One region of the Sphingomonas sp. UYP23 genome, then DNA from elsewhere that is predicted to be linked to it. Evidence: riboswitches for the same ligand, from Rfam matches in the RefSeq annotation. Region 1 holds a riboswitch; the other holds the start of a gene.

Region 1 (7,080 bases):
GCGCGCAGTGCCGCAAACCGCGCCTCCATCGCCGCGAGCGCACCCGGGTTTGCGGCGGCCAGGAATGCGCGGACATCGTCGCGCGCCAACGTCGCGTCGAAATAGAGGTCGAACGACTCAGGCGTCACCGCGCCCGCCAGATGCGCGAAGCTGCCAAGATGATCGAGCGTCGCCGCAATCTCGGCCGCGCCGCGATAGCCGTGCCGCATCATCCCGGCGATCCAGCCCGGATGCGCAGCACGCGCGCGGACGACGCGGGCGATTTCTTCGGGAAGCGGCCGCGCGCGCGGGCGATCGGGATCGGTCGCATCGAGGTGATAGGCGGTCGCATTCCCGCCCGTTACCGCCTGCGCGGCGGTAAAGCCGGCTTCGTGCGCGGCATAATCGGCGGCGAGCAGCAGGTCGGTTTCGGGCAGGTCCTGGACATGGACGAACAGATCGGCGGCGGCGACCCGCGCGCGGATCCCGGCGGGATCCGCGCGTTCGGCTTGGCCATCGAACGCGTGCGACGACGCGGCGAGCCACGCTTCCCCCGCGGATCGGCGTGCCTCGGGCGTGTAGATATCGACGGTGTCGCCCAGGCCGACGCCATAGCGTCCGGGTGCGGGGCCAAACACGCGCGCGGCGGCCGGTGTGCCGACGAACGGGTTGCGATCAGCGGGCTCGTCGCGTGCGGCGATCGCGCGGACCGCTTGGCCGAACATCGCGCACAGCGTTGGGAAGGCATCGCGGAACAGGCCGGATATGCGCAGCGTCACGTCGATCCGCGGCCGGTCGAGCAGCAGCAGCGGCAGGATCTCGACCCCGGTCACGCGCTCCGACCCCATGTCCCACACCGTCTCTGCGCCGAGCAGATGAAGCGCCATCGCGAACTCCGCGCCCGCGGTGCGCATCGTCGCCGATCCCCACAGGTCGATGACAAGCGCGCGCGGATAGTCGCCCTGATCCTGCAAATGACGGCGGATCAGTTCGTCGGCGAGCCGCACGCCCTGCGCGTGCGCCGAGCGCGACGGCACCGCGCGCGGATCGGTCGTGTAGAGGTTGCGGCCGGTCGGCAGCACGTCGCTTCGCCCGCGCCACGGCGAGCCCGACGGCCCCGCCGCCACGCGCCGACCGTCGAGCGCGGCGAGCAGCCCGTCGCGCTCCGCCGCACCTTGGTGCTCGCGACCGAAGACGTGGAGCCCGTCGCCGAACTGGCTGTCCTTTACGTCGCAGACGAAGGTGTCGATCCGCGTGATCGCCTCGGCATCCGAGCGCGCCGCGTCGAGCCCGAGCACGCCGTCGATCCCGAGCGCGCGCGCCTCGTCGCGGATGTCGCCGCGCAGCCGGGCGCGCCGCGGCGGATCGAGCCCGTCGGCGTTGGAGAATTCGTCGAGCAACGCTTCGAGCCGCCCAAGCCCGGCGCCACCTCCGCTGCACTCGAGCGGCGGGGGGACATGGCCGATCGTCACCGCGCCGATGCGGCGCTTGGCCTGCGCCGCCTCGCCGGGATCGTTGACGATGAACGGATAGATGACGGGGAGCGCGCCGGTCAGCGCCTCGGGCCAGCAGGCGTCCGACAGCGCGACCGCTTTCCCGGGCAGCCATTCGAGCGTGCCGTGCGCGCCGACATGGACCAGTGCGTGCGTGCCGCGCGCCTGCAGCCAAAGGTAGAAGGCGACGTAGCCGTGCCGCGGGCAGCGCGAAACATCGTGATATTCGTCCGCGCGGACTGCGGAACGTCCGCGTTCGGGTTGCAGCACGACGATGCTCTCGCCGCTGGCATAGGCGGCAAAGCGAAACTGGCCGTCGCTGACCGAAGGGTCGTCCTCGGGCTCGCCCCACGCGGCGAAGAGATCGTCGCGCAACGTGGCCGGCAGCCCGAGCAACGCTGCACGATACGCCGCGACTGGCCAGTCGAGCGTCTGCGTCGCGAGCATGGCGGGAAGATCGGCGGCGCCGGGGCCGGTGGCATAGCCGGCATCGGCCAGATCCTCCAGCATCGCCGCAACCGAGGCGATCGCGTCGAGCCCGACCGCATGCGCCAACTGGTGCGTCTTGCCCGGATAGGTCGACACGACGATCGCGAGCCGTCGCTCCGCCGCCGGGGTCTGCGCGAGCGTGATCCAGCCGAGCACCCGCGCCACGATCGCGGCGATCCGCGCGGGATCGGCACGATGCTCGCGGCGGGCGAATTGCAGGTCGCGATCGAACGGCGCGTCGTCCTTGAAGCTCGCGACGCCCGCGAACAGGCGGCCGTCGACTTCGGGCAGCACGACATGCATCGCGAGATCGACCGGCGAGAGCCCGCGCTGCGCCCCCGCCCACGCCGCGCGATCCGACGTGGCGAGCGCGACCTGAAACACCGGGACGCCCGCCCCATCGAGCGGGGTGGTGCCGGTGTCATCGCGCGCGGAGAAAGCGGTGGCGTTGACGATCGCCGCCGGCCCGAGGCTCGCGACCCAGCGTCGCAGCCAGCCGCTTGCCTCCGGGTCCTTGAGCGACGGCGCGAACAGCGCAAGGACGTCGCAGCCGCGCGCCTCGAACGCGGCTTGCAGCGCAGCGATCGGGTCGAGATCGGCGGCGGTGAGATACGATCGATAGAAGACGAGCAGGATGCGCGGCCGCGTCGCGGTAATCGCGAACGCTGCGGGGCAGACGATGCCGCGCCCAGCCTGCCACCCCCCGACCGGCGCGATGGCGCGCGCGCCATGGACCGGCCGGATATAGCAGCCCGAGGCCAGCGCGAATTGCGCAAGCGCCGCCTGCGCCGCCGCCGCGCCGCCGATATCGCACAGCTGCGCGAGCCGATGCAGCGTCGAGACCGGCACCGTCGAGGCGGCCTCGAGCCGTTCGTCGCGGCGCCCATCGGCGGGGATCACCGCCAGCGCGATCCGCTCGCGCCGCGCCAGCGCCTCGACCTGCTGCAATCCATAGGACCAATAGGCCGCGCCGCCGATCAGCCGGATCAGGATCCCCTTCGCGCCCGTCAGTGTCCGCTCGACATAGGTATCCACCGACAGCGGGTGCGTCAGCTCGGCGAGATTGGCGAGCCGTACGCTCGGCAGCGCGGCATCGCCGGCATCCGCCACGGCGCTGCGCCACCCGGCCGCGAACGCGCCGAGATCGCTGTCGGAGAACGACAGGAGCACGAGATCGGCGGCGTCCTGCCCCAGATCGCGGGGCGATGCGCTCTCCTCCAACCCGTGGGTTTCGCGGAAGATGACGTGCATCGCAGCGTCAGCCCTGCAGCGCCGCCCGGATCGCTGCGGGGTCGAGCCGGTCGCGCTCGGCGATCACCACCAGGCGCGTGGCGCGCGGTTCGTCGCTCCGCCACGGCCGGTCGTAATGCGTGCGGACGCGCGCGCCGACGGCCTGCACGAGCAGCCGCATCGGCTTGCCCGCCACCGCGGCATAACCCTTCACGCGCAGCACGTCGCCACCGCCGCCAAGCGCCTCGATCCGCGCGGCGAGGTCATCGGGCGCGGCGATCTCGCCGAAGTCGAGGACGATGCTGTCGAAATCGTCATGCTCGTGCTCGTCCTCGCCATCGTGATGCGACGGGCGCGCGGCGATATCGTCCTCCGCCGCGGCGCCGATGCCGAGCACGATGCGCGGATCGACGACGCCATCGATCAGTTCGAGCACGGGCAGCGCGCGCGGCGTCTCGGCGGCGATCACCGCTCGCGCTGTGGCGATGCCATTTGCGCCGGCGAGGTCGCATTTGGTGAGCAGCACCATGTCGGCGCAGGCGAGCTGATCCTCGAACACTTCGGACAGCGGGGTTTCATGATCGATGCTGGGATCGGCGGCGCGCTGCGCTTCGAGCGCCGCGAGATCGGGGGCGAAGCGCCCGGCGGCGACCGCCTCGGCATCGGCGAGCGCGATCACCCCGTCGACGGTGATGCGCGAGCGGATCGCCGGCCAGTCGAACGCCTTGAGCAGCGGCTTGGGCAAAGCGAGCCCCGAGGTTTCGATCAGGATATGGTCGGGCCGCGGATCGAGCGCGAGCAGGGTCTCGACCGTCGGGATGAAATCGTCGGCGACGGTGCAGCAGATGCAGCCGTTGGCGAGCTCGACGATATTCTCCGCCGGGCAATCGGGGATCGCACAGCCCTTGAGGATGTCGCCATCGACGCCGAGCGTGCCGAATTCGTTGACGATCACCGCGAGCCGGCGCCCGCCCGACTGACGGATCAGATGGCTGATGAGGGTCGTCTTGCCCGCGCCGAGAAAGCCGGTGACGATAGTAACGGGGATTTTCGAAAGGTCGGACATCGGGATTCCCACGGCGCTGGCAACGAACGGCGGGGACCTCATGTCGGTCGGCGCGCGCCATTGGTGGGGCGCCGAAAGCCCTCCGCAAGCGCACACCGATGCGGCCCCAGCCACACAGGTTCGTCGCTCAGACGGAGAACCGTGCCGCAGCCATCCCCTGGGCCGAAGCAAGAGCGACCTTATCGCCGGCAGGTCTCCTGGCTTGCGGGTCAAAGCTCGGGCATCGCCTTCCCAGGAATGCATCGCTCGATGCACCATCCCAGTGGCTGCTCCAGAGAGGAGCCTGACGCCGTCGCTCACCGCTCACAGTTGCAGGGACAGCCGCGGATTTGGGGCGAACCCCGCACCGCATTCCCATTCAAGCCCCTCGCAGGGCACCGGCGCGATCATCGAGAACCGAATTAGGTTCCTACGCATCCGTTTAGCTGCGCCGCACCGGCTTGCCAATTGATCATTCGCGGGAGGGCCTGTGCCGCACGATGCGTTGGCAGGCTGCATTTCGCGCGCTAGGGCGCTCGGCACCGCGTCGGCGGTTCTGGCGACGTGACCGACTCCGTCGATAAGGACGTCCGCTGCGCGCCGTGCTCCTCCTGAAATGGTTTCGCCGCCGCGTCCGCGCGAGCGAAGCGATGTTCATCGTGCTCGCGACGATCGTCGGGGCCGGGGCAGGGCTGCTGAGCGTCGTCCAGGGTGCGCTCGCGCGCGGCATCCAGCGCGTGCTGTACGACCTGCCGCCCGGCGCACGGCTCAGCGCGATGCCGTCGCTGCCGCTGATCGCCTTGCTGATGCTGCCGGTCGGCGGATTGGTGTTGGCCGCTTTCTCCTGGGCGGTGCGCGCGCGCCGGCGGCGGCTGGTCGATGCGGTCGAGGCGAACGCACTGCATGGCGGGCGGATGTCGCCAGCCGACAGTCTCGTGATCGCCGGGCAGACCGTGCTGTCGAACGGGTTCGGCGCTTCGGTCGGGCTCGAGGCGGCCTATGCGCAGCTCGGCGGGGCGCTCGCCTCGTTCGCGGGCGGGGCGTTCAACCTGCGTCGCGCCGATTTGCGCAACCTTGTCGGCGCAGGCACGGGGGCCGCGATCGGCGCGGCGTTCGGCGCCCCGCTGGCGGGCGCCTTCTATGCGTTCGAGATCGTGATCGGCGCCTATACGCCATCGGCGCTGGCGCCGGTGGTCGCGGCGGCGCTGGCGGGAACGCTCGTCGCGCAGGGGCTCGGCGCGCAGCCCTATGTCATCGACGCGGCGACGATGCCGACCGAGACGCATCATTATCTGATCTATGCCGTGCTCGGCGCGATCTGCGCAGGGCTGGGAATCCTGCTGATGCGCGCGGTCGCCCTGGTCGAGGCGGGCACGCGGCGCTTGCCGGTGGCCGACTGGGCACGGCCCGCAATTGGCGGCGTGCTGTTGATCCCGATCGCGCTGGTCTCGCCGCAGGCGCTGTCGGCGGGGCATGGCGCGCTCCATGCCGATCTCGCGCTCGGCGCGCCGCTCACGCTGATCCTGCTCGTGCTCTTCGCCAAATGCGCCGCGTCGATCGTGTCGCTCGGCTTCGGCTTTCGCGGGGGGCTGTTCTTCGCCTCGCTCTTCCTGGGGACGCTGATCGGGCATCTGTTCGCTGGCGGCCTGGCGATGGTGGTCGGGCACGATGTGGTCGATCCGCGCAATGCCGCCCTGGTCGGGATGGCGGCACTTGCGGTCGCGGTGGTCGGCGGGCCGATGACGATGGCGATGGTCGTGCTGCAGGCGACGCAGGACTTCGCGCTGACCGGCGCGGTGCTGGCGGCGGCGCTGGTCTCCTCGGCGATCGTGCGCGAGACGTTCGGCTACAGCTTCTCGACCTGGCGGCTCCACCTGCGCGGCGAGACGATCAAGAGCGCGCGCGACGTCGGCTGGGTCAAGACGCTCACCGCGGGGCAGATGATGCGCCGCGGCGTCGCCGCGATGCCGGCGGACACGCCGCTTGGCGTTTTCCGCAGCCACGTGCCGCTCGGATCGTCGAGCCGCACGGTGTTGGTCGATAGCGCCGCGCACTATGCCGGGATCGTTCAGACGCCGGCGGCCTATGCCGAAGGGCTCGACCCGCAGGCGCTGGTCGGTACGCTCGCGATCAACGTGGACGCGGCACTGACGCCGGCGACGGATATCGCTGAAGTCATGCGGCGCTTCGACGCGTCGGGCGCCGACGAGCTCGCCGTGCTCGACGACACGCGCGCGGTGCTGGGGATCGTGTCGGAATCGTTCGTCCGGCGGCGCTATGCCGAGGAATTGGAAAAGACCCAGCGCGACCTGTTCGGCGAACGCTAGCCGGGGGTACGGATCCGCGGCCCTTGTCTTCCGCCCCGGATCGCGGCACTCCCGCGGCGTGGAGACAGAGACCGACTTGGAAACCACGCTGCTCGGGCCGGTCCTCGCCGACCGTTCCTGCGGCGATTGCACGGCGTGCTGCACCGTGCTGACGGTCAATACCCCCGAATTCTCCAAACCTGCGGGGACGCCGTGCGTCCATCTCGGCGCGCACGGATGCGGCATCCATGCCGTCCGTCCGCGCATCTGCCGGACCTGGTTCTGCGCCTGGCGGCGCGTCGCGGCGATGCCCGAGGGCGCGCGGCCCGATCGATCGGGGCTGCTCGTCTCGCTCAATTTCGTCCAGCATCCTGAGAACTGTCTCGAGGGCATGTCGATCACCGTCCGCGCGCTCCCCGGGAGCGACGCGATCGCGAACGGCATGGCCGCCGCAGTGCTCGACAGCGTGTGCGATCAGCTCGTTCCCGTCTGGTTCAGCGACGGGGCGGAGAAGATGCTGATGCATCCAGATGCCGAG
Region 2 (7,080 bases), 2.2 Mb from region 1:
AAGCTCCTGCTCGATCACCGCGATCATCCGCGTGATCGCATCGGGGTCGACCGCGTTGCGGTGGAGCTTGTCGAGCTCGGCAAGCGTGCGGCGGTTGCGCATCAGCGCAAGCCGCGACCAGTCGCTGAAATCGTGGAAATAGCCGCCCGGAATATCGAGCACCTTGCCCATCGAGCGATACGACCCGCCCTTGCCGAGCAACGGCATGACGAGATGATCGACGATCCGATAGTCGAAGCGGTCGCCCGCAATCCCGACACCCGCCGCGCCGAGCGGGGTGCAGCGCCGCGCCGCGCCGGGTGCTGCGATGTGGACCACCGAGAAATCGCTCGTCCCGCCGCCGAAATCGGCGACCAGGATCGTCGCCGGGTCGCTGATCCGCGAGGCATAGCTGAACGCCGCGCCGATCGGCTCATAGACATAGTGAATCTCGGCACCGAGCCCCGCGAACATCGCGTCATAGCGCGTTCGTGCGAGCGTCTCGTCGGGGCGACTGCCCGCGAATTCGACCGGGCGCCCGACGACAACGCGCGTCGCCTGCCCGTCGAGCGCCCCGCCGGCCCGCGCAGCAAGCTTGGCGAGGAACAGCTGGCCGAGCTCCTCGAACTTGAGGCGGCGTTCGAACACATTGGCGAATTCGAAGCTCGCGCTCGCCACCACCGACTTGAACGATTGCAGGAAGCGGCTGTCCTGCGGGAATTCGAGATATTCGCGGATCGCCCATGGACCGGCATCGGCGGCGAGGCCGCTCGGCACGCCGACATGGCGGCCATCGTCTTCCCAGAAGCACAAGGCCGAACGGAAGACCGGATCGCGCGCGTCGGGGGTATCGAGCCCGACGAGCTCGGCGACGCCACCCTGCGACAGCGCGACCACCGAATTGGTGGTGCCGAAGTCGAGACCGATTGCGGTGAGGGAAGATATAGACATGACGCGACGCGCTCTAGTCGCAAAGGCCGCGTGGCGCAAAACAGGTATCGGCGCGGCGACTCGCCCCATACCGGACGGGCGATCCAGAGCACATCGCACGACCAGCGAGACCCATACCGTGTGACAAGTTAGCCGCACTCCCGCGGATAAGCGAAATGCCGCGTGGCTAAGATGCTTCCAGGAAAGTGCTGTGCGGTCCGCATTGTGACGAAACCGCAATGAAACGCGACGGACTTTGCGCCCTGGCCGCCCCTAGCGCGAGGAAATATGACACGAAAATGATAGGCTCATTATCCTGCAGTGACCGCAGACGTAACATTCCTGACCCAATTCGGCGCTAGCCGAGCCGGACCGGGGCCAGAGGGCCCGCCTGGTTCAGGGGATATCACAATGATTGTTCGTTCGGGCTTCCGCCTGCAGCTGCTCATGGGCGGCGCGCTGATCGCTCTCACCGCTTCGCCAGCCCTGGCGCAGACCGCTCCGGCCACCGACGCTGCGGCCACCGCACCCGTTGCTGATACCCAGGCAACCACGCCGACCGCCGAGGCGCCCGCCGATCAGGGCGCCGGCATCGGTGACATCGTCGTGACCGCGACCCGCCGCGAAACCAACCTGCAGAAGACACCGATCTCGATCAGCGTGCTCAGCGCGCAGGGCATCGCCGATCGTCACGTGCTCAGCCTGTTCAACCTCGCCGACGGCTCGATCCCGTCGCTCCGCGTCGCGACCTTCGAGGCGCGCCAGTCGGCGCTGACGATCGGTATCCGCGGCATCGTCCCCTACGATCAGAACCAGACCGCGCGTGACGGCGGCGTCGGCGTCTATATCGACGGCGTCGCGCTTGGTAAGACGCAGGGCCTCAACGCTGCCTTGTTCGACATCGAGCGCATCGAAGTGCTGAAGGGTCCGCAGGGCACGCTGTTCGGCCGCAACACCGAAGGCGGCGCGCTGTCGCTTGTCTCGAAGGCGCCGACCGGCGTGTTCGACGCGCGCGTCACCGCCGGTGTCGGCAATTACGGCAGCCGCAACACCGACCTGCACCTCGACCTGCCGACCTTCTACAACATCTCGCTCAAGTTCGACGGCGTGTACCAGCATCAGGATCCGACCGTGAAGGATCCGCTCGCGGGTTCGACCGGCTGGAACTATTACGACCGCAAGGGCGGCCGCGCGGCCGCGCGCTGGCAGCCGATCGACGGCTTCACTGCCGACCTCGCGTATGATTATGCGCGCGACGACAATACGCCGAACTACAGCCAGCTGCTCAACTACAACCCGAACGGCTATCAGGTCGGGTCGTACACCAACGCCGCCGGCGTCCTTGGCACCTCGCTGTTCCTCCCAGGCACCAACACTGCCTGCGGCGGCACCATCACCCCGGCACAGGCCGCGGCTGGCCGCGTAGCCTGCATCGCGCCCAAGGCGCCGCTCGTCGGCGTCCATCCCGAGCGCCAGAACGTTGCCGATGTGGGCGTGCCGCAGCAGCCAAGCCTCGACATCACGCACGGCTTCTCGGCCAATCTGAAGTACAAGCTCGCACCATGGATCGAGCTGCGCTCGATCACCGCATGGCGCGGCGTGCGCACCGACCAGTGGGACAATTCGGGCGGCCCAGAGCGTAGCTCGTTCTCGCCGTTCGTGGTCAACACCGCCAACCCGACCGCGATCAACACCACCGGCACGTTCAGCCGCTACAGCCTGTCGTACCTGAAGCAGCACCAGTTCAGCCAGGAATTCCAGGCGGTCGGCAGCGTGCCGCAGTTCGACTATGTCGTCGGCGCCTATTACTACACCGAACAGGCGAGCGAGTATGCCGCGACCCCGCTGACCAACCAGTGGAACGCGAACGGCACCGCCTACACGGTCCGGAGCCCGATCCCGGGCAATTCGACCGCGATCTCGGGGGCGAACTCGGGCTATCAGCAGTATGACGCATCGTGCAACAACACGCTGGCTGCAACGGCGCCGCAATTCGCCAACAGCTGCCAGTTCATCACGCGCGCCAGCGCCGCGACCGACCACAACTATTCGGTATTCGGCAACCTGACCTTCTCGCCCGAGGCGCTCGGCAACGTGCTGCACATCACGGCAGGCGGTCGCTGGACCAAGGACGACCGTCACGGCAGCCTCTACGTCATCAACAACCGCACCGATCTTGCCGGTGCGGCGGGCGTGGTCGCACCGTTCACCTTCAAGAACAGCATCAGCCGCTTCGATCCGATGTTCAACATCGCATTCGACGTAACGCGTGATGTTCATCTGTACGCAAAATATGCGACCGGCTTCCGCGCCGGTGGTGCGAACGATCGCTCGCTCCAGTTCAACGCCTTCGGTCCGGAATCGGTCAAGTCGTACGAAATCGGCGCCAAGGCCGACTTCTGGGATCACCGTGCGCGCTTCAACATCGCTGGCTACATCATGGACCGCAGCAACACGCAGTTCGACTTCGACTATTTCGACACGAACGGGTCGAGCGTGACCAACGGCAGCCATATCGAGCAGACCACCAATGCCGGCAATTCGAAGATCCGCGGCATCGAGGCTGATCTGACCGTCAAGCCGATCCCGCAGCTCACGCTGACCGGGTCGTATGCCTACACCTATTGGAAGGCACCGTCGGCAATCAACCCGCTCGGCGGCGGCTTGCAGCAGCTGTACATCGTCTACACGCCTAAGAATGCGGCTTCGGGGGCGATCGATTATGTCATGCCGATCAACGTCGGTGACGCGAGCATCCGTCTCCACCTCGACGGCAACTATGCGAGCAGCCAGTACAGCTTCCAGCTCGAGAACACCAAGACCGACGCCAGCTTCGTGATGAACGGTCGCCTCGCGCTTGCCGACATCGCGGTGAACGACCATAACAAGGTCACCGTCTCGGTCTGGGCACGCAACCTGCTCGACACGACCTACGTCTATCGCCGCTCGTCGGCGAACTCGACGCCGGTGCAGAACTACGGCGCCAACGGCCAGCTGATCTCGACGGCATACGGCGGCGTCCTCGGCGACTATGGCAACTTCAACACGCCGCGGACCTACGGCTTCGAGCTTTCCGCCAAGTTCTGATCCCTCGGGACCAGCCAGAACAACCCGGTCCGAGCATCGCTCGGGCCGGGTTTTTCTTTGCCTGCGTCCGTCGAACGAGGGGCCGCGCGCTCAGCCGTGTTCGACCAGCATGTAGCCGACGCCGCGGATCGTCTCGATCGGGTCCGGCGCGCCGCCCGCATTCAGATGCGCGCGCAACCGGCGGATATAAGATTCGACGACGTTGGTCGCGGGCTCGCCCTCGTAACCCCAGACGTTGCGGTAGAACATGGCGCGCGTGACGATCGCATTCTTGTTGCGGATCAGCTCGCACAGCATCTGGAATTCAAGCTTGGGCAACGCCAGCGTACGCCCCGCGCGCACCGCGCGATATTTGATCTCGTTGACCTCGATATCGCCCGACCGCATCACGCCGTGCCCGCCGGTCCGTGCCGCGCGCCGCTGGATCGCGCGCAGCCGCGCATCGATCTCGATCGCGGCGACGGGCTTGACGAGATAATCGTCGGCGCCCGCATCGAGCCCGGCGACCCGGTCGGGAAGATCGCCATGCACGCTCAGCAGGACGACCGGCATGTCGAGCCCGCGCTCACGCAGCGCCTGCGTGATCTCGACCCCGCCGACATAGGGCAGGATCAGTTCGAGCAGCACCGCGCCGAACGTCTCCTGCGTCGCCAAAACGAGCGCCATGCGCCCATCACCCGCCAGGACCACCTCGTGCCCGAAGGCACGCAGCGCCTCGGCGAGCTGATGCGCGGCGCGCGCATCGGGATCGGCAATCAGGAGACGCACGCCAGACTCCCGCTCAAAGGGTCATTGCCTGCGCCAGGACTAGCACCAAACGGCAAGGAAATGCACCAACCGCATCGCGCCGCCGCGAACCGCGCGCGAGCAGAAGAGCGCGCGCGGGACCGCGCCTGTCGCTAACCCATGTGATTGACCGCTATCGGCCTCAGCGCTAGGCGGCGTGTTGCGACAGGTTCCCCGGCGACGGGGATGAAAAGGGAACGGGAAAACCCCGGCTGCCCCTGCAACTGTAAGCGGCGAGTTGCCCGACCATTTGCCATTGGGACCTTCTGGTCCTGAGAAGGCGGCCGGAACAGCGTTGACCCGTGAGCCAGGAGACCTGCCCGTCGCAGTCGTCTTTCGACCGGCCAGGGTGCGCCGAGCGAACGGGGAAGACCCCCGCGTGACGACATCGCCGACCTGCATCGCGCAGGCGGGATGGTTCGCGCCCTCCCTCCTTCGCGATTCAGGCCTTCGATCGTCTGAAAGCGGGGACTGCCATGAAACGATTCTACCCACCGACCGCCGGACTCCTGCTCGGCCTGCTCTTCGCAGCGCCCGCCTATGCGGACGCGCCGGCCAAACCGGACGACGCCCAACAGGCGCCCCGCCCCGATGCCGCGAGCGACGTGCCGACCAATTCCGCCACCGACATCGTCGTCACCGCGACGCGCGTGCCGACCGCGATCGAGCGCGTCGCCGCCTCGGTCACGGTGCTCGACAAGGCCGCGATCAATCGCAGCCAGGACATCGGCGTCACCGAGCTCCTGGTGCGCACGCCCGGCGTCAGCATGTCGCGCAATGGCGGCTATGGCACCAACACATCGCTCCGGATCCGCGGCGCCGAGACCGACCAGACCGTCGTCGTGATCGACGGGGTCAAGCTCAACGATCCGTCCTCGCCCGGCGGCGGCTACAATTTCGCCAACCTCCTGACCGGCGACGCCAGCCGGATCGAAGTGCTGCGCGGGCCGCAATCGATCCTGTGGGGCAGCCAGGCGATCGGCGGCGTGGTCAACATCGTCACCGCGCTGCCGCAAAAGGCTATCGAGGGGAGCTTCGATGTCGAAGCCGGCTCGCGCGAGACGGTCAGCGCGCGCGCCGCGATCGGCGGCAAGGCCGGGCCGCTGACCTTCCGGGTCGGCGCGCAAAGCTTCACCACCGCCGGAATCTCGGCCATTGCGCCGGCGTTCGGCGGCACGGAGACCGACGGCTATACCAATCAGAGCGTGACCGGGCGCGCCGAACTCAAGCTGGCCGACGGGATCAGCGCCGACGTCCGCGGCTATTATGCGCATGGCCGCGTCGAGCTCGATGGCTTTGACGGCGATTCCTCGGACTTTTCGGTCGACACGCAATTTGTCGGCTATGCCGGGCTCAACGTCGATCTGTTCGGCGGCCGGCTTCGCAATCGCGTCGCCTATGGCTATACCGACATCCAGCGCGACAATTACAGCCCCGAGCTGCCGCAACCGCTGACCTTCGACGCCAACGGCCGCAACGCCCGGCTCGAGTATCAGGGGAGCCTCGGCATCGCGGCGGGCTGGGATGCTGTGTTCGGCGTCGAACGCGAGATTTCGCGCTTCCGCACCGTCTCGCCCGACGGCGCGCTCGGCACGCCGATCCCCGCGCCCGATACGGCCCGCGCCGCGCTGACCGGTGTCTATGGCAAGCTCACCGCCACGGTGTTCGACGGGCTGACGCTGAGCGGTGGGGTGCGCAACGACAATCATAGCCGGTTCGGCAGCAAGACGCTGTTCGAGGCAGGCGGGGTATGGGCGTTGCGCAGCGGCACGACGCTGCGCGCCAGCTATGGCGAGGGGTTCAAGGCGCCGACACTCTATCAGCTCTTCTCCGAATATGGGAACCAGACACTCCAGCCCGAACGGGCCAGGGGCTGGGAAGCCGGCGTCGAACAGCATCTGTTCGCTGGCGCGCTGACGCTGGGCGGCACCTATTTCGAGCGCCGCTCGACCAATCTGATCACCTTCGACAGCTGTCCCGACGTGCCGACGACCGCGTTCTGCTTCCAGCCCGGCACGGCGATTGCGCGCTACGGTTATTATGCCAACGTGTCGCGCGCGCTCGCGCAGGGCGTCGAGGCGCAAGGCGCGCTGCGCTTCGGACAGCGCCTGCTGATCGATGGCAATTACACCTATTCGCTCTCGGAAGACCGGTCGCCTGGCGCGACCTACGGCCTGCAACTCGCGCGACGCCCACGCAATGCGGCGAACGGATCGGCGACCTATACGCTGCCGAGCGGCATCTCGGGCGGCGTCGCGGTCCGCTGGTCGGGCGAGACGTTCAACGACGCGGCGCACG

Evidence for each region. Region 1 has a riboswitch for cobalamin ahead of cobW (cobalamin biosynthesis protein CobW). Riboswitches for the same ligand answer to the same signal wherever they lie in the genome.
Region 2: linked by a shared signal. The riboswitch ahead of ACVWYO_RS08540 (TonB-dependent receptor plug domain-containing protein) and the one ahead of cobW (cobalamin biosynthesis protein CobW) in region 1 are both predicted to bind cobalamin.

The regions. Positions count from the first base shown of each region.
Region 1 covers NZ_JBSSBX010000001.1:3,867,657-3,874,736, forward strand. The annotation lists gene cobN (cobaltochelatase subunit CobN) at 1-3,212, opposite strand, end outside; gene cobW (cobalamin biosynthesis protein CobW) at 3,220-4,257, opposite strand; cobalamin riboswitch at 4,428-4,654, opposite strand; gene ACVWYO_RS19110 (chloride channel protein) at 4,887-6,563, shown strand; gene ACVWYO_RS19115 (YkgJ family cysteine cluster protein) at 6,622-7,080, shown strand, end outside.
Region 2 covers NZ_JBSSBX010000001.1:1,711,630-1,718,709, forward strand. The annotation lists gene ACVWYO_RS08525 (Hsp70 family protein) at 1-930, opposite strand, end outside; gene ACVWYO_RS08530 (TonB-dependent receptor) at 1,321-3,996, shown strand; gene ACVWYO_RS08535 (response regulator transcription factor) at 4,087-4,764, opposite strand; cobalamin riboswitch at 4,933-5,120, shown strand; gene ACVWYO_RS08540 (TonB-dependent receptor plug domain-containing protein) at 5,259-7,080, shown strand, end outside.